Regions from separate parts of the Nocardioides lacus genome, predicted to be linked through region 2. Evidence: predicted binding sites of a transcription regulator. Region 2 holds the regulator's gene; each other region holds the start of a gene.
The links. The regulator LexA, encoded in region 2, represses DNA repair genes until DNA is damaged. The targets are predictions, from matches to a motif close to TCGAACANNTGTTCGA.
Positions count from the first base shown of each region.

Region 1: a site for LexA is predicted at 2,408-2,423, ahead of P5P86_RS03090 (HNH endonuclease signature motif containing protein). Genes of this name have one in related genera too.
Region 3: a site for LexA is predicted at 3,473-3,488, ahead of P5P86_RS06605 (HNH endonuclease signature motif containing protein). Genes of this name have one in related genera too.
Region 4: a site for LexA is predicted at 1,970-1,985, ahead of P5P86_RS05960 (HNH endonuclease signature motif containing protein). Genes of this name have one in related genera too.

Region 1 covers NZ_CP123620.1:669,178-675,010, reverse strand. Annotated here, with positions in the region: gene P5P86_RS03095 (phosphocholine-specific phospholipase C) at 1-1,073, shown strand, start outside; gene P5P86_RS03090 (HNH endonuclease signature motif containing protein) at 1,146-2,390, opposite strand; gene P5P86_RS03085 (sensor histidine kinase) at 2,698-3,816, shown strand; gene P5P86_RS03080 (LytR/AlgR family response regulator transcription factor) at 3,813-4,529, shown strand; gene P5P86_RS03075 (hypothetical protein) at 4,526-4,897, shown strand; gene P5P86_RS03070 (sodium/solute symporter) at 4,894-5,833, shown strand, end outside.
Region 2 covers NZ_CP123620.1:1,035,072-1,040,904, forward strand. Annotated here, with positions in the region: gene P5P86_RS04800 (ATP-dependent DNA helicase) at 1-581, shown strand, start outside; gene P5P86_RS04805 (MXAN_6640 family putative metalloprotease) at 679-2,190, opposite strand; gene P5P86_RS04810 (phosphatase PAP2 family protein) at 2,187-2,972, opposite strand; gene lexA (transcriptional repressor LexA) at 3,037-3,768, opposite strand; gene P5P86_RS04820 (LysM peptidoglycan-binding domain-containing protein) at 4,058-4,396, shown strand; gene nrdR (transcriptional regulator NrdR) at 4,947-5,438, shown strand; gene P5P86_RS04830 (vitamin B12-dependent ribonucleotide reductase) at 5,569-5,833, shown strand, end outside.
Region 3 covers NZ_CP123620.1:1,410,184-1,416,016, forward strand. Annotated here, with positions in the region: gene P5P86_RS06590 (HAD-IIA family hydrolase) at 1-380, shown strand, start outside; cyclic di-AMP (ydaO/yuaA leader) riboswitch at 574-764, shown strand; gene P5P86_RS06595 (C40 family peptidase) at 771-1,418, shown strand; gene P5P86_RS06600 (PilZ domain-containing protein) at 1,447-2,061, opposite strand; gene P5P86_RS06605 (HNH endonuclease signature motif containing protein) at 2,217-3,446, opposite strand; gene P5P86_RS06610 (hypothetical protein) at 3,865-4,491, shown strand; gene P5P86_RS06615 (TadA family conjugal transfer-associated ATPase) at 4,398-5,132, shown strand; gene P5P86_RS06620 (type II secretion system F family protein) at 5,132-5,833, shown strand, end outside.
Region 4 covers NZ_CP123620.1:1,281,376-1,287,208, reverse strand. Annotated here, with positions in the region: gene P5P86_RS05970 (cystathionine gamma-synthase) at 1-819, opposite strand, end outside; gene msrA (peptide-methionine (S)-S-oxide reductase MsrA) at 966-1,613, shown strand; gene P5P86_RS05960 (HNH endonuclease signature motif containing protein) at 2,013-3,242, shown strand; gene P5P86_RS05955 (nitroreductase family deazaflavin-dependent oxidoreductase) at 3,251-3,634, opposite strand; gene P5P86_RS05950 (TMEM175 family protein) at 3,729-4,367, opposite strand; gene P5P86_RS05945 (VOC family protein) at 4,404-5,141, opposite strand; gene P5P86_RS05940 (Ig-like domain-containing protein) at 5,213-5,833, opposite strand, start outside.

The sequences.
Region 1 (5,833 bases), 370 kb from region 2:
TGGCCGCCCTCAACGCTGACAGCCAGGTGTTCGACAGCACGGTGGTGTTCTTGAACTACGACGAGAACGACGGCTTCTTCGACCACGTGCCGCCGCCTGTACCCGCGTCGGGCACGACCGGGGAGTTCTACGACGGTCTGCCGGTCGGCCTCGGCTTCCGCGTGCCGATGATCGTCATCTCGCCCTGGAGCAGGGGTGGCTGGGTGAACTCCCAGGTCTTCGACCACACCTCGGTGATCCAGTTCCTCGAGAAGTGGACGGCGGCGATCGGCAAGCCCGCCCCGTGCCCGAACATCAGTGCTTGGCGACGCTCGGTGTGCGGTGACCTGACCTCGACGTTCGACTTCACCTCGAAGGTCGCCGGCATGCCGACGCTCCCCACCCCCGGTGCCGCGATCGCTCTGGCGACCTGCACGCCGCTGGCCAACCCCACGCCGCAGACCAATGCCCTGCCTGCCCAGGAGACGGGCACCCGGCCGGCACGAGCCCTCCCGTACCAGCTCAACGCCGACGTCTCCTCGTGGAGCTACAGCGGCACCACCGTCAAGGTGAACATCACCATGTCGAACGCCGGCGCCACCGGCACCAACGCCGCGCACTACGCGGTCTACGCCAACGCCCACCGCACCGGAGGTCCGTGGCAATACACCGTGAAGCCGGGTAGCCCGGTGACCGACTTCTTCAATGTCGGCAGCGGGTACGGCGAGGGTCTCTACGACCTCACCGTGGTGGGCCCGAACCGCTTCCTACGCCGCCTCACCGGAGATGCGAACGGCGCGAGCAAGGGCGTCGAGGTGCACCCCACGATCGCCGCGACCACCAGGGGCCTCACCCTCACCCTCGTGAACGGCTCGTCATCGTCGGTGACGTTCAAGGTGGCTGCCAACCAGTACCTCACCGGTGGACCGTGGACCTACGTCGTCGCTGCGGGCGCGCAGGCGACCGCGACCTTCGACGTGCTGTCGACGTCACACGGGTGGTACGACCTCACCGTGACCGGCACCGGCGACAGCACCTGGAGCAGGCGCTTCGTGGGACACGTCGAGAACGGCAGCGCCAGCATCACCGGCTAGTCGTCCCGGCGGCGCAGACCTCGGCGTCGCCCAGGGCACCGCGAGGTCGCGGTCAGGAGAGGATCACCGTCTTCACGGACTCGCGCGGACCAGAGCTCGTGCCTTTCGTCGGAAGCGGTAGCGGCCGTCGGGGAGTCGGGTGGTTTGGTAGGTGGGGTCGTGGGCTCGGCGGTGGTGGTGGCCGCAGAGGAGGGAGCCGTGGGCGAGGTCGGTGTGGCCGCCGTGACTCCAGGGTTGGTCGTGGTGGGCGTCGCACCACGTAGTGGGGACGGCGCAGCCTTCGGCTCGGCAGTGCTTGTCTCGTAGAGCGAGTGCCTTGCGCTGGGATGGGGTGAAGAGTCTTCGGGTGCGGCCCAGATCGAGGGGTTCGGAGTTGCCGCCGAGGACGGCGGGGATGATCCCGGCGGTGCACGCCAGGCGTCGGGTCTCCCCGGTGCTGATGGGGGTGCCGTCCTCGAGCCAAGCAACACCGAGACCGGCCCGGAGCTGGTCCAGCGTCATGGTCACCACCACCGTGGTCGCGTCGCCGCCGTGGGCGGGGAGTCGGGTGGGGTCGGTGTTCTCCAGGAGCTGGGCGAACGCGTGCGCGAGGAGCCGGCTCCTGGGCGGGACCCTGCCGTCGGCCTCCAGGGCCGCTACTCGGGGTTGGGTGTAGGCCTGCAGGTAGGTCCGCAACCGGTGACCGACCGTTTCGGGGACGATGCCGTGGATGCGGGTCGTCCCGTCGCCTTGGTCGGTGATCGAGAGGCACGCTTTCGCGTTCGCGGTCTCCTCGAGCCGACGGATGGCTGCGGCCTCGGCGGCTTCGGCGACCTCGGGTGCGACGACCTCCAACAGGTGGCTGGCGAGGCGGCGCAGGTCCTTGGGCCGGTGCTCACTCGCGAGGTCGCACAGCGTGACCTCCGCCCGCGCCAACACCTCGGCGGGTAGGTCGTCGGGCAGGTCGTCGAGCCCACGGAGGATCACGCGGGCGTGCTCGAGACTGAACGCACCGCGCGCGAGCCCGGCCCGGACCACCGGCCGACCCTCCAACTCCCGGGCCAACCGAAGGGTGGCGTGCGCGGCGGGACTCTCGACCCGGTGCTGGGCAACCAGCCAGGCTGCGACATCGCGGGCACTGACCTCCTCGGCCACGTCCTGTGCGGAGGCGATCACGCGGAGTCGTAGCTCGGCCACACGTGCGGTGATCTGCTCCAGTCGTGCGAGCACGTCTGCCTTGTCCGCCGTCGCGAGGAAGACCGGGTCCGCGTCCGTGGCGTCATCGAGGGCAGCAGCGATCGTGGCGAGTGCCGCCTGGATCTGATGAATGGAGACCACCACCGAGAGAGATCAATTCGAACGCATGTTCGAATCCTAGGTGGTCGGATGTGTATGGTCAACCTTCTTTCAACAACCAGACCAGGGGGAAATCTCGTCGTACTGGATCACAGCCATGGTGGCCCGACGCAACTGTGCTCAAGGCACTCGACCCGGCCAAGACACCGGGCCACGCTGGGACTGGCCCACGCTTTTCGTTTTTCTTTGCGCCGACCCCGAACGACGGCCGGTGTCGCAGGCCCGACTCAACCCGGACGCAGGCCCGACTCAACCCGGACGCAGGCCCGACTCAACTAACCTGTGACGCATGACACGCTGGAGGCGGCGCCATGGCCACCTCGGCACCGAGGCGGACAGAGCGACGTTCCGCACCCTGCACACCGCATCGCTGATGACCAGCGCGCTGCGCGAGGGGCTGACACTCACCTCCGCCACGGATTCGGTCAAGCACCTGCGCTCCCTGGTCGCGGCGCCGGCGGTGGCCCTCACCGACACCGAGGCCCTGCTGGCCTGGGACGGCGGAGCCGTCCAACACGAGCAGCACGCCGCCCAGCTGGCTCGCGACGGCGTCGCGGACGGATCGACGACGGTGCGCGACCACCGCGAGTTCCGGTGCGGCAACCCGGCGTGCGACATCCGGCACGCCGTCGTCTCGCCGCTGACCGTGGAGGACCGGGTCGTCGGCACGCTGCAGATCTACACCGGTCACACCTCGGCTGTCCTGGTCCGGGCGACCGACGAGCTCGCCCAGTGGGTCAGCGGGCAGCTCGAGCTCGGCCAGCTCGACGCGTCGAGATCACGCCTGATGGAGGCCGAGGTCAGAGCCCTGCGGGCCCAGATCAGCCCACACTTCGTCTACAACAGCCTCACGGCGATCGCCAGCTTCGTGCGCACCGACCCCGACCGGGCGCGGGAGCTGCTGCTGGACTTCGCCGACTTCACCCGCTATTCCTTCCGCCGGCTCGGCGACTACACCACGCTCGCCGAGGAGCTCCAGTCGATCGAGCGCTACCTCGTGCTGGAGCAGGCCCGGTTCGGCGACCGGCTCGGCGTCACGCTGCGGGTCGCGCCCGAGGTGCTCCCCGTGACGATCCCGGTGCTGAGCCTGCAGCCGCTGGTGGAGAACGCCGTACGGCACGGACTGGCCCCCCGACCCGACGGTGGCACCGTGCAGATCCTCGCCCGCGACCTCGACCGGGAGGCGGTGATCACCATCGAGGACGACGGTGTCGGCGGCGATCCGGAGCGGATCCGAAGGGTGCTCGCGGGGGACGCCAGCCTGGACTCGGTGGGGCTGTTCAACGTGGACGAGCGGCTGCGCTCGACGTTCGGTGACGACTACGGTCTCGTGGTCGAGACCGCTCCGGGGGCGGGCACGAAGGTCACCGTCCGCGTTCCGAAGTACGCCCACGGGGTGCGCCCATGACGCTGCACGTCCTGATCGTCGACGACGAACGTCCCGTCCGCGACGAGCTCACCTTCCTGCTCGGGCGCGACGACCGGATCGCCTCGGTGAGCACCGCCGGCTCGGGGACCGAGGCGCTGCAACTGCTGCGCGAGCGCGACGTCGACGCGGTGTTCCTGGACATCGCGATGCCCGGCCTCTCCGGCCTGGACCTGGCAGCGGTGCTCGCCCGGTTCCGCACCCCGCCCCGGATCGTCTTCGTCACCGCGCACGCCGAGCACGCCGTCGACGCGTTCGACCTGCACGCGGTGGACTACCTGCTCAAGCCGGTGCGCGAGGAGCGCCTGCGCGAGGCCGTACGCCGGATCCGCGACGCCGGCGTGACGCCGCCGCGCGACGACACGATCGCCGTCGAGCTGGGTGGGGTCACCCGGCTGGTGACCCGCTCGACGGTCAGCTACGTGGAGGCCCAGGGCGACTACAGCCGGCTGCACACCGCGACCGGGAGCCACCTGGTGCGCCTGCCCATCTCCACCCTGGAGGAGCGCTGGCGCGACACCGGCTTCATCCGGATCCACCGATCGCTGCTGGTCTCGCTGCACCACGTGGAGGAGATCCGCGAGGAGGACGGCCGGGTGGCGGTGGTCGTGGGCGGCCACGAGCTGCTGGTCAGCAGGCGCCACACGCCGGCACTGCGCGAGCAGCTGCGGCGGACCCGTCGGGGGGAGGCGTGAGCAGCAACGCGCCGCTGCCCCGGACGCGGATCACCGCCCCGACCGCCGGAAGGCCGCGGCGGACCACCGTCGCGCGCGAGATCGATGCGCAGAGCCCTGTCGGCGAGGTGTACATGCGATCGCTGGTGCGCAGCCAGCTGCGGCTCGCGCTCGGCCTGCTGCTCGTGCTCGTGTCGAGCGTCGGCGCTCTGCCGCTGCTGTTCGTCCTCGTGCCGTGGCTGCAGCACGGTCGGATCCTCGGCGTACCCCTGGCCTGGCTGCTGCTCGGCGCCGGCTGCTATCCGGTGATCATCGGGCTGGCGGTCGTCTACGTCCGCCGCGCCGAGCGCAACGAGCGCGCCTTCCAGGACCTGGTCGGCCCGCGGTGAACGCCAACGCGATCGCCGCCCTCGCGGCGCTGCTGGTCTCGGTCCTGACCCTCGCGGTCGGAGCGTTCGGGCTGCGGCTAGCCCGGACCACCAGCGACTTCTACGTGGCCTCGCGGGCTGTCGGGCCGGCGACCAACGCCGCCGCGATCAGCGGGGAGTACCTGTCGGCCGCTTCCTTCCTCGGTGTCGCCGGACTGGTGATGGCGCGCGGCGTCGACATGCTCTGGTACCCGGTCGGCTGGACCGCCGGCTACCTCGTGCTGCTGCTGTTCGTGGCAGCGCCGCTGCGCCGCTCGCGTGCCTACACGTTGCCGGACTTCGCCGAGTTCCGGCTGGAGTCGCAGCGCGCCCGGACGCTCGCGAGCGCCCTCGGCGTGCTGATCGCCGTGCTCTACCTGATCCCGCAGTTCCAGGGTGCCGGGCTGACGGTGCACGCGCTGACCGGCGCACCCGCCTGGACCGGGTCGACGGCGGTGGCCGTGGTGGTGCTGGCCAGCGTCGTCGCCGGCGGGATGCGCAGCATCACGCTGGTGCAGGCGGTGCAGTACTGGCTCAAGCTGGCAGCGCTCCTGGTGCCGCTGGCCTTCCTGCTCGCCGTCCACCACGGCGGTGCACCCGGCGCGGCGGCACGGTTGCACAGCACCGACTGGCTGGAGCCGATGCGCGGCCCGCACAGCCTCTACCTGACGTACTCGCTGATCGTGGCGACCTTCCTCGGCACGATGGGCCTGCCCCACGTCGTGGTCCGCTTCTACACCAACCGGGACGGGTACGCCGCTCGCCGTACGACTGTCACCGTCCTGGGGCTGCTGAGCCTCTTCTACCTGCTGCCACCGGTGTACGGCGTCCTCGGGCGGCACTATCTCGCACCGCTGACCGCCACCGACGCCACCGACACGGCCGTCCTCGACCTGCCCGGCCACCTCGTCGGCGGCA
Region 2 (5,833 bases):
GGATGGTGCCAGCGGTGCTCGACGAGATCGTCGAGTTGATCGACGCCGCCGAGGGTCGCACGCTCGGGCTGTTCTCCAGCCGCCGTGCGGCCGAGGCCGCCGCGGAGGCGGTGCGCAAGCGGCTGCCGCACCTGACCACGCTCGCGCAGGGCGATGCCCAGCTGCCGGAGCTGGCAGCGCAGTTCGTCGGCGATCCGCACACGGTGCTCTTCGGGACGTTGAGCCTGTGGCAGGGCCTGGACGTCCCCGGAGACACCTGCCAGCTGGTGCTGATCGACCGGATCCCGTTCCCGCGCCCGGACGACCCGCTGATGAGCGCGCGCCAGCAGGCTGCCGACAAGGCCGGCGGCAACGGCTTCATGCAGGTAGCCGCCACGCATGCGGCGCTGCTGCTGGCGCAGGGTGCCGGTCGGCTGATCCGCACGACCAGCGATCGCGGTGTCGTCGCCGTCCTGGACCCACGACTGGCGACCGCCCGCTACGGCGGATTCCTCAAGGCCAGCCTGCCGCCGATGTGGCCGACCGTGGACCCGGCGATCGCGCGGCAGGCGCTGCGCCGGCTCGCCGAGTCCGCCGGCTAGCGGATCGGTCCGCCTGCACCACGCTCGACGCAGGACCCCGGAACGAGGTGACCCCGCGCGGCCCGAGGGTCGCGCGGGGTCAGGGACGGGAACAGGCTCAGCGGCGGGCCAGTGCGCTGAACTTCTCCACCTGGTGCATGTCCTTGGGCTGGCCCTCGCAGGAGAAGAGGCCGCCGACCCAGCAGGTCATCCGGGTGCTGGCGTTGGTCATCGTCAGCTCGACGCGCTTGACCTTCTTGGTGCTGAACGGCACCGTGACGGCGCCCTTGCCGGTCTTGGACAGCTTGATCGTCTTCACCTTCGTGGCGCCGTTGCGCAGGAAGACGGTCACCACGGCACCGGGACCGAGCTTCTTGTTCGCCATGTCGAGGCTGAGCCGCAGCCTGGTGTGCTTGCTCTTCAGCCTCTTGCCCTTCGGGACGAAGCGCTCGGTAGCGGCCGCGAGGTGGTTGATCCTCGCGGTGCCGCTGGCGCGCTTGCCGGTGCTGCGCACCTGGTAGGACTTCGTCGCCTTGGCGAGCGGGTAGTGGTTCGCGGCGCCCTCGCTGTAGGTGTGGGCCGGGTTGCGGTTGGCGGCGGCGAACTGGGCGAACGCCTTCTCGATCGGCAGCCCGGCGGCCTTCAGCGCACCCTTGATCGCCTGCAGCGAGTAGGCGTCCGGCGCACCCGGCGTGGCGGCTGCGCGCTCCCACATCGAGCGGATGATCGTCGGCAGGCCGCCCTGTGCCTGCGGTCGGTGCTCGGTGACCCAGCGGAAGAAGATCCAGCCGCCGTACACGCCGAAGGTGGTGTTCTTGTCCAGCGACAGCGCCGGCTTGCCGAGCGGCCCGTAGGGAAGGTACTGGGTGTTGTCGTTGATGGCGGTGTAGACCTCGTCCTCGACCCACACGGCCGTCGACTCCATGAACCAGGAGTCTTCGGTGGCGTCGTAGGCGAACTGCACGGCGTGGAAGAACTCGTGCGCGGCCGTCACGTCGAGGTTGCTGATCGGCGTGCCGCGACCACCGAACTCCGAGGGTGCGAAGTCGTTGTCGAGCACGCAGAACGCCGGCGTGTCGTGGGCGGTGGACCCGGCCCGCGGCTCGGGAGCGCAGTAGCCGTAGTAGCCCTGGCGGCCGACGTCGGCCAGGTAGATGTCGGTCCGGCTGTCGCCGCCCATCGCGCCGTCCGACTCCGGCATCCGGTAGCCGGCGGCCTTATAGGTGGCGTAGATGTGCTCCAGCGTGGAGAGCACGACCGCCGGCGTGATCGCCCCCGCCGGCGCGTCGACGCCGGTGGTCGCGTAGTGCACGCACAACGGCAGTGTCTGGGAGCAGACCGTCTGCTCGCCCGCCAGCTTCGGCCGACTGAGCGCGGACTCCGCCTGCTGGCGGGCGGCGCCCCGCAGGGCGTCGTGCGTCAGCGCGAGGCGTCGCATGTACATGGTGGCGTCGCCGGGCGTGTCGCCGTCGGCGTCGCCCGAGGTGGAGACCCGGGGTAGCAGCGGCACCACCGAGTGGGCAGCGGTCTGGGCCCCGGCCGGGGTCGTGGAGGCGATGACCAGACCCGAGGCCATCAGGGCCAGGAGCGCGGTGAGGAGTGCGAAGGAGCGGGGGAAGGCGCGGTTCACTCAGGCAGTCTAGGGGCCAATTCCCAAACCGCCACGACGCCGCCGATGACGACCATCCAGCCGACCAGCACGTCGAGCACCCAGTGGTTGGCCGTGCCGACGACCACAGCCGCCGTGGTCAGCGCGCCCGCCCAGCCCAGCACCTTCACGATGCGCCAGCGCGCGTAGCGATGGAGCACCAGCGCGCACCACAGCGACCAACCGGCATGCAGCGAGGGGAACGCCGCCAGCTCGTTGGTGATGTGCCCCATGCCCTTGGGGGCCGAGGCGTCGGCGCCCCACCAGCCCTGGTCGGCGTGGAGGGCCAGCACGTCGGTGAAGCCGTCCATGAAGCGTGGGGGAGCGGTCGGCAGCATCAGATAGAGGCAGAGCGCGAAGATCGTGGCGACCATCAGGGCGCGGCGGGCCGGGAGGTAGGCGTCGCGGCCCTTGAAGTAGACCCAGATCAGCACGCCGGCGGTGACGATGTAGTGCGCTGTGGCGTACCAGAAGCAGGCCAACAGGCCGATCGTGTCGTGCCGGACGAAGAACTGGTTGATCGGGTGTTCCCAGTCCAGCCGGACGGCTCGCTCGATCCTGAGCAGCTCCTTGGCCCGGTGCACCGCCGCGTCGCGGTTGTCGCTGGCGAGCAGGCGCGAGGAGGTGTAGCCGATGTAGAGCGCTGTGACCAGGATGAGCTCGCGCAGGCCGGTGCCGACGGGCGCGAGCCGACGCCAGACGGTACGCCGCGTTCCCGGCGTACCGATGATCGCATCGCTCTCGGCGAGCACGTCCTCCCGCACCGCTGGCTCCCTCGTGACAGTGGGACCGGGCCTACCCGATCCCACTGATCCTATGCCCGGCCTCTCACAGACTTCTCAGAACCGCCGTGACCTTGCCCAGGATGCTCGCCTCGGTGCCGTCGATCGGCTCGAGCGAGGAGTTGTGCGGGATCAGCCAGACCTTGCCGTCCTTGCGGCGGAACTCCTTGACGGTCGCCTCGCCGTCGAGCAGCGCGGCGACGAACTCGCCGTTGGTCGCCGTCTGGGCCTGCTGGATGACGATGTAGTCGCCGTCGCAGATCGCGGCCTCGATCATCGAGTCTCCCTTCACGCGCAGCAGGAACAGCTGACCGTCGCCGACCAGCTCCTTGGGCAGCGGGAAGACCGCCTCGGTCTGCTCCTCGGCGAGGATGGGCGCGCCGGCGGCGATCGTGCCGACGAGCGGGATGTAGCGGGCCTCGGGCATCGCGTCGCCGATGTCGGTCTCGTCGAAGGACGACTCGTCGGCGCTGCTGATCGCCTTGCGGGCGGCCAACACCTCGGGCAGGAACACCTCGAGCGCGCGCGGGCGGTGCGGATCGCGCTTGATGAAGCCCTTCTGCTCCAGCACCTTCAGCTGGTGGGCCACCGAGCTGGTCGAGGTGAGGCCGACGGCGGACCCGATCTCGCGCATGCTCGGCGGGTATCCGCGCTTCTCGATGCAGTCGCGCAGGTGCGCCAGGATGCGCTGCTGCCGCGGTGTGAGGCCGGTGGCGTCCGGCGGGCCGTCGGGCAGCTCGGCGAGATTGGTCTCGGTCGGCTCCGGCTTCGAGGTCATGGTGCGACGGTAGTGCGGACGTCGTGCGGGTTCAAACATCTGTTCGAACTCGGCGTGTCGAGATCGCGCGGCGTGCGCCGGGTCGAGAGTCGTGGTTCGGCCGTGTGCGCTCGAATGCGTGTTCGACACGCCGTGCTACGCGGTTCCTTGAGTCGTTCGAACACCTGATCTACTCTCGCTCATGTGTTCGATCGAACGTCTGATCGAAACGGCGCCACCAAAACTGTCGGTGGCCGTCGGTAGACATCGGATCGAACGCGCAAGGTCCCGACTTCCCCAGGAGACTGACATGACCACCATGACCCTCGACCAGCTGCTCGACACGCCGCGCCGGCGCTCCACCGTGCGGCTCACCCGGCGCGGACGTGTCGTGGTCTTCGTGGCGGGCCTGATCGTGCTGCTCGGCCTGGGGCTGCTCATCTCCAACGGTGCCGGGGCGGCCCTTCACTCCGGTGCGCCCGAGACGACTCACTCCGTGGTGGTGGCCCCCGGTGACACGCTGTGGGATCTCGCCTCGCAGGCCGCCCACGGCGGTGACGTGCGCGCGATGATCGATCACATCGAGCAGATCAATGGCCTCTCTGGTGTGAGCCTGTCGGCCGGTCAGACGCTGCGGATTCCGAACTGACCGGACCGGCGCTCAGGGCTCGTAGGACGCGGGCCAGCAGCAGAAGTGCTGCGAAGAGGCAGGCGGCGGCCCCGACGGCCGCCAGGGCCAACAGGGCCCATGCGCGACGCTCGCCACCGCGGGCGTCGGAGCCGAAGTCGATGGCAGAGAAGACCAGGTAGCCCCAGGCGACCACGGCGACGGTCGTGCCCAACGAGAGCGCGAACACGTCCCGACGGAACCTGCGCGGCGGCCGCGCACCCTTTCGAGCGCCTTTTCGCTTGCCCCCGCTCTGTTCCGCCACAGAGCCATTCTCCCTTGTCCGGGCGCCCTCCGGGGGCCGTTCGGCGCGACACGCCGAGACGCCGCGCCGTCACTTGCAAGGCTGGTGGCCGCGGCGTAGGCTCACCACAACATCTAGTACTTACACCGGTGTAGTTATCCACATCTAGTTCACACCCGGGGCCGGTTGGTTGCACATCTTGCAGCCGGTTCTCCACAGCGAAAGCGTCTTCGTCCACAGAGGGCGCGCCTCAGCGATCATCCAGCGACCCTCGAAGGAGGACCTCAGATGCACTGCCCGTACTGCCGGCACAGCGACACCAAGGTCCTCGATTCCCGGGTGGCCGAGGACGGCGGCTCGATCCGGCGGCGTCGCCAGTGCCAGGGCTGCGAGAAGCGGTTCAGCACGGTCGAGCTCATGCAGCTGACGGTGCTCAAGCGCTCCGGCGCGACCGAGCCCTTCACGCGGGACAAGGCGGTGGCCGGCGTGCGCAAGGCGTGCAAGGGCCGTCCGGTGAGCGAGGACCAGCTGGCCTGCCTCGGCCAGGAGGTCGAGGACGCCCTGCGCACGAGCGGGTACGCCGAGGTTCCCGCCCACGAGGTGGGGATGGCGATCCTGGCACCGTTGCGTCAGCTCGACGAGGTCGCCTACCTGCGGTTCGCCAGCGTCTACCGCCAGTTCGAGTCGGCCGACGACTTCGAGGACGAGATAGCGGTCCTCCGCACCGAGCGCAGGCTGCGCCCGGCCGCCGAGGACATGCAGCCGGTCGCCACCGGCTGATCCAGACCGCCCGGGCAGGCCGTGGGGAAGCGTGCCTGCCCGGGCTTCCAAGCACCACAGCACCACGACGCATCGCAACGCATCGCAACCGACGCACGACACGACAATCACGCGACAAGGGGACAAGGCAATGACCGAGACGGTGAGCGGCGCGGGTCACAAGGCTCGCTCCGGTGCGGGGCTGCACCTCGAGCGGGTGTTCAGCACCGAGGGTGTTCACCCCTACGACCAGATCACCTGGGAGCGACGCGACGTCGTCCAGACCAACTGGAAGACCGGAGAGACGGTCTTCGAGCAGCGCGGCGTGGAGTTCCCGGACTCCTGGTCGGTCAACGCCTCCACCATCGTCACCACCAAGTACTTCCGCGGTGCCGTGGGCACGCCGCAGCGTGAGA
Region 3 (5,833 bases), 380 kb from region 2:
AGGGCGGCGCGCGCTTCATCGCGACGAATCCGGACCCGTCCGGGCCCTCGCAGCACGGCACCCTGCCGGCGACCGGCTCGGTGGCGGCGCTGATCTCGACCGCGACGGGGCGCACGCCGTACTTCGTGGGCAAGCCGAACCCGCTGATGATGCGCACCGCCCTGAACCGGATCGAGGCGCACTCCGAGACCACCGCGATGATCGGCGATCGGATGGACACCGACGTGATCAGCGGGCTCGAGGCCGGCCTGCGGACCTTCCTGGTGCTGACCGGTTCCACCCGAGCCGACCAGGTCGAGGGGTTCCCGTACCGACCGACCACCGTGGTCGACTCGGTCAAGGATCTGATCCCCCTGGTGCACCCGCCGAAAGCCGACTGAGACGGCGCGACCGAACCGGCTGTCGAGGCGGAACCGCGTGATTTGAATCGCATTCAAGTTGAGGATTCACGCTTAGCGTGTGACCTGCGTCACTGAATCAGCGGCACCCTGTTTGGATTTCCGCTGATTGGTATGCCTACCGTCTTGATCGTTTGCGCCAGCAAGCACCGGCCCCGGCACACGCCGAGTCCTGCCCCTTCCGGAGCCGGTTCCGTAAGACGATCACCCAGGGGCAGGAGCGGGGGACCCAACGTTCCACGCGGCGGCGCCGGACCACCGGCGTGCCGCTCGGGGTGAAGCCGGACGTCTCGCAGTTCCAGGACGTCGGCCGGGCACCTTCTCGCCCGAACCCGACAGCTCACCTCGCAGGCGTGGGAAGGACACCCACGCATGCCCAACTTCATTCGCACCACCATGGCCGCGACCGCCTGTGCCGGCCTTATCGCCCTTCCGGCCGTCGGCGCCCACGCCGTCGGCGCCCCGACCACCAGCCTGTCGAGTTTCACCCTGCCCGCCGCGGCCCCGGCGAGTGCACCGGCGAGTGCACCGGCGGACGGTGCCGCCACGGCCACCTCCAAGGCCGCGGTCGTCACCCCGAGCGCCAAGCCGCGCCTGACCAAGCACGAGCGCAAGCTGCGCATCGAGCACCGGCGGAAGGTCCGGCGCAACCACCGGGTGGGACGCGCGCTGCACGTCGCCGCCCGGCAGCAGGGCGACCCCTACCGCTGGGGTGCCACCGGCCCGACCTCTTTCGACTGCTCCGGTCTGATGCTCTACTCGTTCCGCGCGGTCGGACTGCACCTCCCGCGGACGGCGGCGGCTCAGTCCGGCGCGGTGCGCCACATCTCCCGTGCGCACATGCGGCGCGGCGACCTGGTGTTCTTCACCTCGGGTGGTCACGTCTACCACGTGGGCATCTTCGACGGCTGGAGCCACGGTCGCCGCATCATCATCCACGCGCCGTACTCCGGCGCCGACGTGCGCAAGGAAGCGATCTGGACCAACGGCTGGTTCCCCGGCACGCTGCGGCTCTCCTGAGCGCGCCCGCCGGCGGGTCCGGACGCTGTCAGCGCGAGAGCTGACGCGCCCGGATCTGCTCGGCGAAGACCGCCCGCCGCAGTGCCGAGCGGGTCCGCTCGTCGGGCGGGAGCGTGATCACCAGCTCGGTGATGTCGCGCTTGGGGGTGCTGCGGAAGAGGTCGCCGTCGAGGGCGAACTCGGCGCCGCCGAGGTTGAAGTGGGCCCGCAGGCTCGGCTCCTCGCCCTCCTCCGGCGTCGGCAGCGGCTGCGGCATCTGGCAGCGCAGGGCCGCCTCGCTCACGTCGAGCAGCGACGCCTCGAACTTCTCCTCGCCGTACTCCAGGATCAGCGGCAGCGCCACCGACACCCGCACGTGGGCGCGCCGGTTGGTCACCCGGACCTTGCTGATCGGCTCCGCGTGCCAGATCCGGACCTTGCCGTCGATGGCGCGCTCGGTGACCCGCACCGACTGTGCGTAGAGACCCACCGCCGAGGTCCACTGCACCTCGAACGGCCGGCCGATGTCCAGGTCGGTGTCGAGGGGAAGCCCGAACGGGCGGGCCAAGATCAACGCACCCTCGGTGATCCCCTCCACCCGGCTGGCGAACTCGCCGCTCTCGCCGCGCAGCAGGACCGGCTGGTTGACGTCGGGCGAGTGCATGCCCTTCTGATCGGCCGGGACCCGCGGTTCCGGAGCCGCCACCCGCGAAGGCGAGCTGGATATCCTGGGAGTCACTGCGACATCGTGCCAGGAGAACCACGCTTTCCGTGGCGGTACTGGCAATCGCGTGCACATTTCTGCCGGCTTAGGGCCGGTCACCGTCTCTGAACCGCCGAACGCCGGTGTTGGAAGCGGTATCGGCCGTCGGGGAGCCTGATCGTCGCGTAGGTGGGGTCGTGGGCGCGTCTGTGGTGGTGTCCGCAGAGGAGGGATCCGTGGGCGAGGTTGGTGTGGCCGCCGGTTGACCAGGGTTGGTCGTGGTGGGCGTCGCACCAGGGTGCGGGGACGGTGCAGCCTTCTGCACGGCAGTGTTTGTCTCGTAGGGCGAGGGCTTTGCGCTGGGTTGGGGTGAAGAGTCGTCGGGTGCGGCCCAGGTCGAGGGGTTCGGAGTTGCCGCCGAGGACGGCGGGGATGATGCCCGCGGTGCAGGCCAGGCGGCGGGTTTCGCCGGTGCTGATGGGGGTGCCGTCGTCGAGCCATGCGACACCGAGGTCGGCCTGTAGCTGGTCCAGGGTCATGGTGACGATGACGGTGGTGGCGTCGCCGCCGTGGGCGGGGAGTCGGGTGGGGTCGGTGTTCTCCAGGAGTTGGGCGAAGGCGTGGGCGAGGAGCCGGCTGCGGGGTTGGACTCTGCCGTCGGCTTCCAGGGCGGCGATGCGGGGTTGGGTGTAGGCCTGCAGGTAGGTCCGCAACCGATGACCCACGACCTCGGGCACGATGCCGTGGATCCTCGTCATGCCGTCGCCTTGGTCGGTGATCGACAACGTCGCTCTCGCTTGGGCCTGTTCCTCGAGCCGGTGGATCGCTGCGGCTTCGGCGGCTTCGGCAATGTCGGGGGCGATGACCTCTAACAGATGCGTGGTGAGGCGGCGTAGGTTCTTGGGCCGGTGCTCACTCGCGAGGTCGCACAGGGTGACCTCTGCCTGGGCGAGGACCTCGGCGGGTAGGTCGTCGGGCAGGTCGTCGAGTCCACGGAGGATGACGCGGGCGTGCTCGAGACTGAACCGACCCTGTGCGAGCCTTGCCCGGACCACCGGCCGACCCTCCAACTCCTGGGCGAGACGTAGCGTGGCGTGCGCGGCGGGACTCTCGACCCGGTGCTGGGCGATCAGCCAGGCTGCGACATCGCGGGCACCGACCTCGGCGGCCACATCGTCGGCGGAGGCGACCACGCGCAGGTACAGCTCCTCCAGCCGCGTCCGGGACCGCATCAGCGCGGCGAGCGCTTCCTTCTTCTCATTCGTTCCCAGGAAGACCGGGTTCGCGTCCGTGGCCTGGTCGAGGGCAGCAGCGATCGTGGCGAGTGTCGCCTGGATCTGATGCATGAGGACCACCACCGAGAGAGATCAGTTCGAACGCATGTTCGAAGCCTAGGTGGTCGGATGTGTGTGGTCAACCCTCTTTCAACAAACGCGTTCGGCGGAGATCTCGTCGTACTGGATCACGGCCATGGTGGCCCGACGCAACTGTGCTCAAGGCACTCAACCCGGCCAAGACACCGGGCCACGCTGGTACTGGCCCACGCTTTTCGTTTCCTCAGGCCAACCCGAAGCAACGGCCGCCTTCAAGGATCGAGGCGGACCGAAAGTGACCGCTCGACCCGCAGAAGGTGACGTCTCAACCCGTCGAAACTGACGCCTCGACGTGGGTTGTCCACAGTTGTCTGGACCAGGCCTGTCCAGGCAGCACACCGCGACGTACGGTGCTGCGACTGGAGTCCTCACTCGGGAACGGAGTCCGGCCATGGAGTCGACATCTTTTGTCGAGAGCGTCAGGCCTGTCGACGGACAGGTCGTCGAGCTGCTCGACGCGCAACTGCGCGCGGCCGTCCGGCAGGAGGCGGTCGATCCGCAGCGCGACCTCGGGGTCGTGCGCCGCCTGGCCGAGGCGGTGGTGCGTGCGCACGACGAGCGGTCGCTGACGGGGGCGGTCCAGCCGGTCGGCGATCCGGCCGCCGTGGTGGCCGAGCTGGTCGCGCGGCTGTCCGGGTTCGGGCCGTTGCAGCCCTATCTCGACGATGCGGAGGTCGAAGAGGTCTGGATCAACGATCCTTCGCGGGTGTTCGTGGCGCGGCGGGGGCGCCACGAGCTGACCAACCTGGTCCTGGATCCGCAGCAGGTCACCGATCTGGTGGAGCGGATGCTGAAGGCGTCAGGCCGGCATCTCGACCGCTCGACGCCGTTCGTCGACGCGACGATGCCGGGCGGCATCGCTTGCACGTGGTGCTGGACGGCATCTCGCGTGGCTTCGCGGCGGTCAACATCCGCAAGTTCTCGATGCGCGCCGCGCGGCTGGCGGACCTGGTCGCGCTCGGCAGCCTCTCCGCCTCGGCTGCCGCCTTCCTGGAGGCCAGCGTGCGTGCGGGGCTGAACATCCTGCTCGCCGGCGGGACCCAGGCAGGCAAGACGACCCTGCTCAACTGCCTGGCAGCCGCGATCCCCGGCGGGGACCGGGTGATCAGTGCGGAGGAGGTCTGGGAGTTGCGCTTCCCGCACCCGGACTGGGTGGCGTTGCAGACCCGGCAAGCCGGGCTCGAGGGCACCGGCGAGGTGCGACTGCGCGACCTGGTCAAGGAGACGCTGCGGATGCGGCCGAGCAGGATCATCGTGGGTGAGGTCAGGGCCGAGGAGTGCCTCGACCTGCTCCTCGCGCTCAACAGCGGCATCCCCGGCATGTGCACGCTGCATGCCAACAGCGGTCGCGAGGCGCTGGTCAAGATGTGCACACTGCCGCTGCTGGCGGGGGAGAACATCAGCCCCCGGTTCGTCATCCCGACCGTCGCGGCGAGCGTCGACCTGGTGGTCCACCTCGGGATGGACGCGCGCGGCGTGCGGCGGGTCAACGAGATCGTCGCCGTACCGGGGCGGGTGGAGAACGACGTCATCGAGACGGCGTCGATCTTCGAGCGGCACGGCACGGAGCTGCGCCGGGCGAGCGGGATGCCTCCGCGACCCGAGCGGTACGAGCGCGTGGGGGTCGACCTCCACGCCCTGCTCAACAGGGCCGGCTGATGGGTGCCGTGGTCGGCCTCGGCCTCGGCGTGGGCCTGTTGCTGTGCTGGTCGGTGGTTGCCGTGCCGCGAGCCGCACGCGGCCCGCGACGAGCCGAGCGCACCGAGGCGCTGCTGGCGCGAGCCGGTCTCGCAGGCGTCTCGTCGGCGAGCGTGTGGGCCCTGTGCCTCGCCTGCGCCCTGGTGGCGTTGCTGGCCGGCGAGATCCTGACCCGTACGCCGCCGGTCGCGGTGGTCTTCGCCCTCCTGGCCGGCTACCTGCCCGTCGGGGTGCTGGCCGGGCGGGCGCGGCGTCGCCAGCGCGAGTTCGCGGAGGTCTGGCCCGAGGCGGTCGACAATCTGGCCTCGGCCGTCCGCGCGGGGCTGTCCCTGCCCGAGTCGCTGGCGGGACTGGCGGTGCGCGGGCCGGCGGCGTTGCGCGAGCCGTTCGAGCAGTTCGCCCTCGACTACCAGGTCTCGGGCCGCTTCGGTGACTGCCTCGACCGACTCAAGGACTGCCTCGCCGACCCCGTCGGCGACCGGGTGGTGGAGGGCTTGCGCATCGCGCGCGAGGTAGGGGGCGGTGAGCTCGGCCGGCTCCTGCGCAACCTGTCGTCGTACCTGCGGGCCGAGTCGCGCACCCGGGCCGAGCTCGAGTCACGCCAGGCCTGGGCGGTGAACGGCGCTCGCCTCGCCGTGGCGGCGCCGTGGCTGGTGCTGCTC
Region 4 (5,833 bases), 250 kb from region 2:
CTCGGCGTTGTCGCAGTGCCGGTCCATCCGTACGCCGAGCGTCTTCAGCCCGCGGTGCGTCAGGAAGGCGTCGAACGGCCCGGCCACGGCACCCATCGCGTTCTGGTGGAAGCCGATCCGCTCGGCGACCTCGAGGTCCTTGACCACGAGGGCACCGCCGACCACGTCCGAGTGGCCGCCGACGTACTTGGTGGTCGAGTGGACGACGACGTCGGCACCGAGGACGAGCGGCTGCTGCAGGTAGGGCGAGGCGAAGGTGTTGTCGACGACGAGCAGTGCCCCGGCGTCGTGGGCGATGCCGGCGATCGCCGCGATGTCGCCGATGTTGAGCAGCGGGTTGGTCGGGGTCTCGACCCACACCAGCTTGGTGCGGCCGGGCTCGATCGCCGCGGCGACGCGGTCCAGATCGCTCACCGGGGCCGGCGTGTGCTCCACACCCCACGGACCGGCGACCTTGTCGACGAGGCGGAACGTGCCGCCGTACGCGTCGTCGGGGATGACGAGGTGGTCACCGGGCCGGGTGAGCGCGCGGATCAGCGTGTCCTCGGCGGCCAGACCGCTCGCGAAGGCGAAGCCGCGCTCGCCCTCCTCGACCGCAGCCAGCGCGCCCTCCAGCGCGGTGCGCGTCGGGTTGGCGCTGCGGCTGTACTCGTAGCCGCCGCGCAGCCCCCCGACGCCGTCCTGCTTGTAGGTCGAGGAGGCGTAGATGGGAGGGTTGACGGCGCCGGTGGTGGGGTCCGGCTCGTAGCCCGCATGGATGGCGCGGGTCTCGAAGCCCTGGCCCTTGTCGAACGCTGCTGGTGCATGCTCGTGGGTCACGCGTCGAGCCTACTCAGAACTCGCGTCCGGATCGTCGCTGAGGCGCCCTCGCCGAGCCGATGGCGGTCCGGGCCCTCGGCGGACGAGCCCGGGAACGTACGGCGTCGGTGCGGTGTTGGAGACTGTGGAACCCGAAGGAGGAAACCATGTTCGGACGACCCACCTCTCTCTACCCCACTGACAAGACCCTCCCCGGCCGGGACACGCTCGAGTGGGACCTGCCCGCCAAGCACCGCGTGCTCGGCACGCCGCTGCTCGCCGACCCCGCGAACGGCAGCGCCCCCGAGGGCTACGAGGTCGCCTACTTCGGACTCGGCTGCTTCTGGGGCGCCGAGGAGATGTACTGGCAGATCCCCGGCGTCTACGCCACCGCCGTCGGCTACCAGGGCGGCACCACGCTGAACCCGACGTACGAGGAGGTCTGCAGCGGCCTGACCAACCACACCGAAGCCGTGCGGGTCGTCTTCGATCCCGCCGTGGTGAGCTACGCCGACCTGGTGAAGCGGTTCTTCGAGGTGCACGACCCGACCCAGGGCATGCGCCAGGGCAACGACGTCGGCACGCAGTACCGCTCCGCGCTCTACTTCCTCTCCCCCGAGCAGGAGCAGACCGCCCGCGAGCTGACCAAGGTGTACGGCGAGGAGCTCGCCCGCCGCGGCCTCGGCACGATCACCACCGAGATCCGCGAGGCGCCGATCTTCTACCCGGCCGAGCCCTACCACCAGCAGTACCTGGACCGGGTGCCCAACGGCTACCGCTGCCACGCCAACACCGGGGTGGCCTTCCCGGCCTGATCACGCGTCGACCCGGGCCTGCGTCCGCGTTCAGTCGGGCCTGCGTCCGGGTTGAGTCGGGCCTGCGTCCGGGTTGAGTCGGGCCTGCGTCCGCGTTGAGTCGGGCCTGCGTCCGCGTTGAGTCGGGCCTGCGTCCGGGTTGAGTCGGGCCTGCGACACCGCTCTGTACGCGGGGTTGGTGCAAAGACAAACGAAAAGCGTGAGCCAGTCCCAGCGTGGCCCGGTGTCTTGGCTGGGTCGGGAGCCTTCCCTACGGTTGCGTCGGGCCACCATGGCTGTGATCCAGTACGACGAGATCTCCGCGCTGGTCCGGTTGTGAGAAGAGGGTTGACCACACACATCCGACCACCTAGGCTTCGAACATGCGTTCGAATTGATCTCGTCTCGGTGGTGGTCCTCATGCATCAGATCCAGGCGGCACTCGCCACGATCGCTGCTGCCCTCAATGACGCCACAGACGCGAACCCGATCTTCCTGGGAACGAATGAGAAGAAGGACGTGCTTGCCGCGCTGATGCGGTCCCGGACGCGGCTCGAGGAGCTGTACCTACGCGTCATCGCCTCCGCCGACGATGTCGCCGCCGAGGTCGGTGCCCGCGACGTCGCGGCCTGGCTGGTGGCGCAGCACCGGGTCGAGAGTCCCGCCGCGCACGCCACGCTACGTCTCGCCCAGGAGTTGGAGGGTCGGCCGGTGGTCCGGGCAAGGCTCGCACGCGGTGCGTTCAGTCTCGAGCACGCCCGCGTCATCCTCCGTGGGCTGGACGACCTGCCCGACGACCTCGATCCCGAGGACCTCACCCACGCAGAGGTCACCCTGTGCGACCTCGCGAGTGAGCACGGGCCCAAGGACCTGCGCCGCCTCGCCACGCATCTGTTGGAGGTCGTCGCACCTGAGGTCGCGGAAGCCGCCGAAGCCGCAGCGATCCAACGGCTTGAAGAACAAGCCCAGGCGAAAGCGACGCTGTCGATCACCGACCTCGGTGACGGGATGACCCGGATCCACGGCATCGTGCCCGAAACGGTCGGTCACCGGTTGCGGACCTACCTGCAGGCCTACACCCAACCCCGGGTAGCCGCCCTGGAAGCCGACGGACGGGTCCAGCCCCGCAGCCGGCTCCTCGCCCACGCGTTCGCCCAACTCCTGGAGAACACCGACCCCACCCGCCTGCCCGCCCACGGGGGTGATGCGACCACCGTGGTCGTGACCATGACGCTGGACCAGCTACAGGCCGACCTCGGTGTCGCGTGGCTCGACGACGGCACCCCCATCAGCACCGGGGAGACCCGACGGCTGGCCTGCACCGCCGGGATCATCCCTGCCGTCCTCGGCGGCAACTCCGAACCCCTCGACCTGGGCCGCACCCGACGACTCTTCACCCCAACCCAGCGCAAGGCCCTCGCCCTACGAGACAAGCATTGCCGAGCCGAAGGCTGCACCGTCCCCACTACGTGGTGCGACGCCCACCACGACCAACCCTGGAGTCACGGCGGCCACACCGACCTCGCCCACGGCTCCCTCCTCTGCGGCCACCACCACAGACGCACCCACGACCCCACCTACGAGACGATCAGGCTCCCCGACGGCCGCTACCGCTTCCGACACCGAGCCCGAGAGGTCCTGCGCCGGTGAGAGGGCTGCTAGTCGGCGATGGTCACCGTCAGCACGTTGCCCTCGTGCACGAGCCTGGTGACCAGTCGGAGCGGCCGCGGCAGCAGGTCCTGCCCCGCCGGCGCCGGGACCAGCCTGACGTCCCGCACCCGGTAGCGCCGGCCGCGGTGCACGACCGAGCCGCCGTCCGCCGCGAGCAGGTTGCGCACCCAGTCCGACTCCAAGCCGTAGCCGACCAGGAAGGCGAAGCCGCCGCTGCGGCGTACGCACAGGACCGGCGTGCGGTAGGCCCGACCCGACTTGCGTCCGACGTGCTCGATGATGGCGTGGCCGGGGATGCGGCCCGCCCAGCGTCGCTGGAGCGGGTTGGTCACCTTGCGGTTGAAGGCAGCGAGCGCACGAGGCAGGTGCATGCCACCGTTCTACCGTGCCGGCCGAGGCGATCCAACGCGACCCCCGTCGCGGAGTTCGCGGTGACGCCGTCCCCCACGTCCGGGCTGCTCCGGCTCAGCGCTCGGGTACTGCCCGACGGACCAGGCTGTGCACCTGGTCGTCGAGCAGGAGCAACAGCATGGGGAAGTAGCTCAGCCCCGGCCACAGCAGGGTCAGCCCCAGCCCGACGGCGATCAGCGCCACGTTGACCCACCCGTGGACGGGGTCACCGATCCGCATGCCCGGGTCGGCCGTCTCCGGATGGCGCCTGGTGACTCCCTCGACGCCGGCGAGCGTCGCCGCGGCGAGGATCGTGCACCCGAAGTAGATGATCTTCGTGGCCCGGTCGTCGCCTGCCTGGGCGACGAGCTCGGTGGCGAACGGGAGCACCACGATGCTGAACGACCACAGCAGCAACAGGCGTGTGACGTGGCGGTCGAGCGTCAGGACCGGGCGCATCACGCTGTGTTGGATCAGCCAGAGCCTGGCGATCACCGCGAAGCTCAGGCAGAAGCCCCAGAGCTGAGGGCGGTGAGCGTTCAGGAGCGCCCGGACGGACTCGCCGTGTCGGATCTCCGCCCCGAGATCCGTCAGGGGAAGCACCAGCAGGGTGAGCGCGATGGCGACGATGGCGTCGAGGAAGGTGAGGAATCGATCGAGGTCGCGGTGTCGGGCGGGTGAGGCCTCCGCGGGGCTCGCCGGCAGCTCGGGCATAGGCACATCCTGGCGCATCCGCGCCGATCGCCTGACTCAGCCGATCCCGCCCGTCACCGGATCGCGGCCCGTGACACACACCGGCGGCCCGGCGGGGGCCCGCATCGCCGTCCAGACCGGCCCCTCGTGGAGCGGCTCGGCGCCCAGCGCGACCAGGCGGCGTACCTCCGCTTCCCGGTCGTCCGTCGCGATGTCCAGATGCCCGCGCACCTCGCCCTCGTCATGCTCGAGGCGCTGGATCAGGACACGCGCCCCGAGCGCCATCGGTACGGCGAGGCGGGCGAACTCCGCTCGCGGCGTCTGCCGCACCGGCCACCCGGTCAGCGCAGCCCAGAACGCGCACTCCTCCGCATGTGCGGAGGGCCCGACGTCGAGGCAGAGCTGATCCACCCGGGACCGGTGTCCGGCGGGCCAGACGGTCGGCGCCGAGGATGCGCTCGCCGCCGCGTCGACGAGACAGAACCGATAACCACCCGGCGAGCGGAGTACGGCGTGGTCATCTCGCGCGACCAGGACGGCGCCACAGCCGACCGCGTGCTCCACTGCCGCGGACAGGTCCGACACGTGCAGGTCGAGATGGGTCCCGGAGGCGCCGTCGCCGACCCGCTGCACGCGGAGGTGGTCGTCCCCCGCCGGCGGGAGGAGGGTCGCGAACTCGTCCGCGTCGCCCCGGGGCGCCGAGAGCTCGTAGCCCGTGACACCGCGCCAGAACTCCACGGCCCGCGGATTCTCGTCGCTGGTCAGGTCGAGGAAGAAGGTCAGTCGCTCGATCACGGCGCCACCGTACGCCGAGGGCCGACCGCGGGAGGTGTCCTTCCCACGGTCGGCCCTACGTGCTGCAGGCGCTACTTGGTGACCTTGACCGGAGTACCGCTCGCGGTGGACGCCGCGTAGTCGGCGTCGCCCGCGTAGGCGAGCTTCACCGTCCAGGTGCCCTTGGCCAGCTTGGGCAGCTTGACCGTGGCCACTCCCGACTTGAGGGTGGCGGTCGCGGTCTTCTTCGCCGAGCCCTTCTTCAGGGTGACGGTGACCTTGCCGGTAGCTGTCGCGTTTCCGGCGGCGGTCGCCACGGTGACCTTCTCGACGCCGGCCTTCTTCGAGGTCGGCTTCTTGCTGGCCGTGCCCTTGACCGAGGCGACCGAGCCCTTGGCGACGCTCAGCGTGCCGGTCTTGGAGAAGGCGAGGATCTGGTCGTCGCCGGGGTAGGACAGCGTGTAGGAGTAGCTGCCCGCGGCGAGCTTCGGCAGGGTGAACGACGCGGCGTTGGCCACGATGGTCTGCGCCGGGTAGCTCGTGCCGGCCACGGTCAGCGAGACCTTGCCGGTCGGCACGCGGCCGTACTCGTTGGCGATCGCGACCGTGATCTTCGGGGCAGTGCCGTACTTCACGCTCGGGGCCGTCACCGTCTGGGTGGACGTGACGCCGCCCGGCAGACCGTCGAAGAAGTAGCCGACCTTGTCGATCGC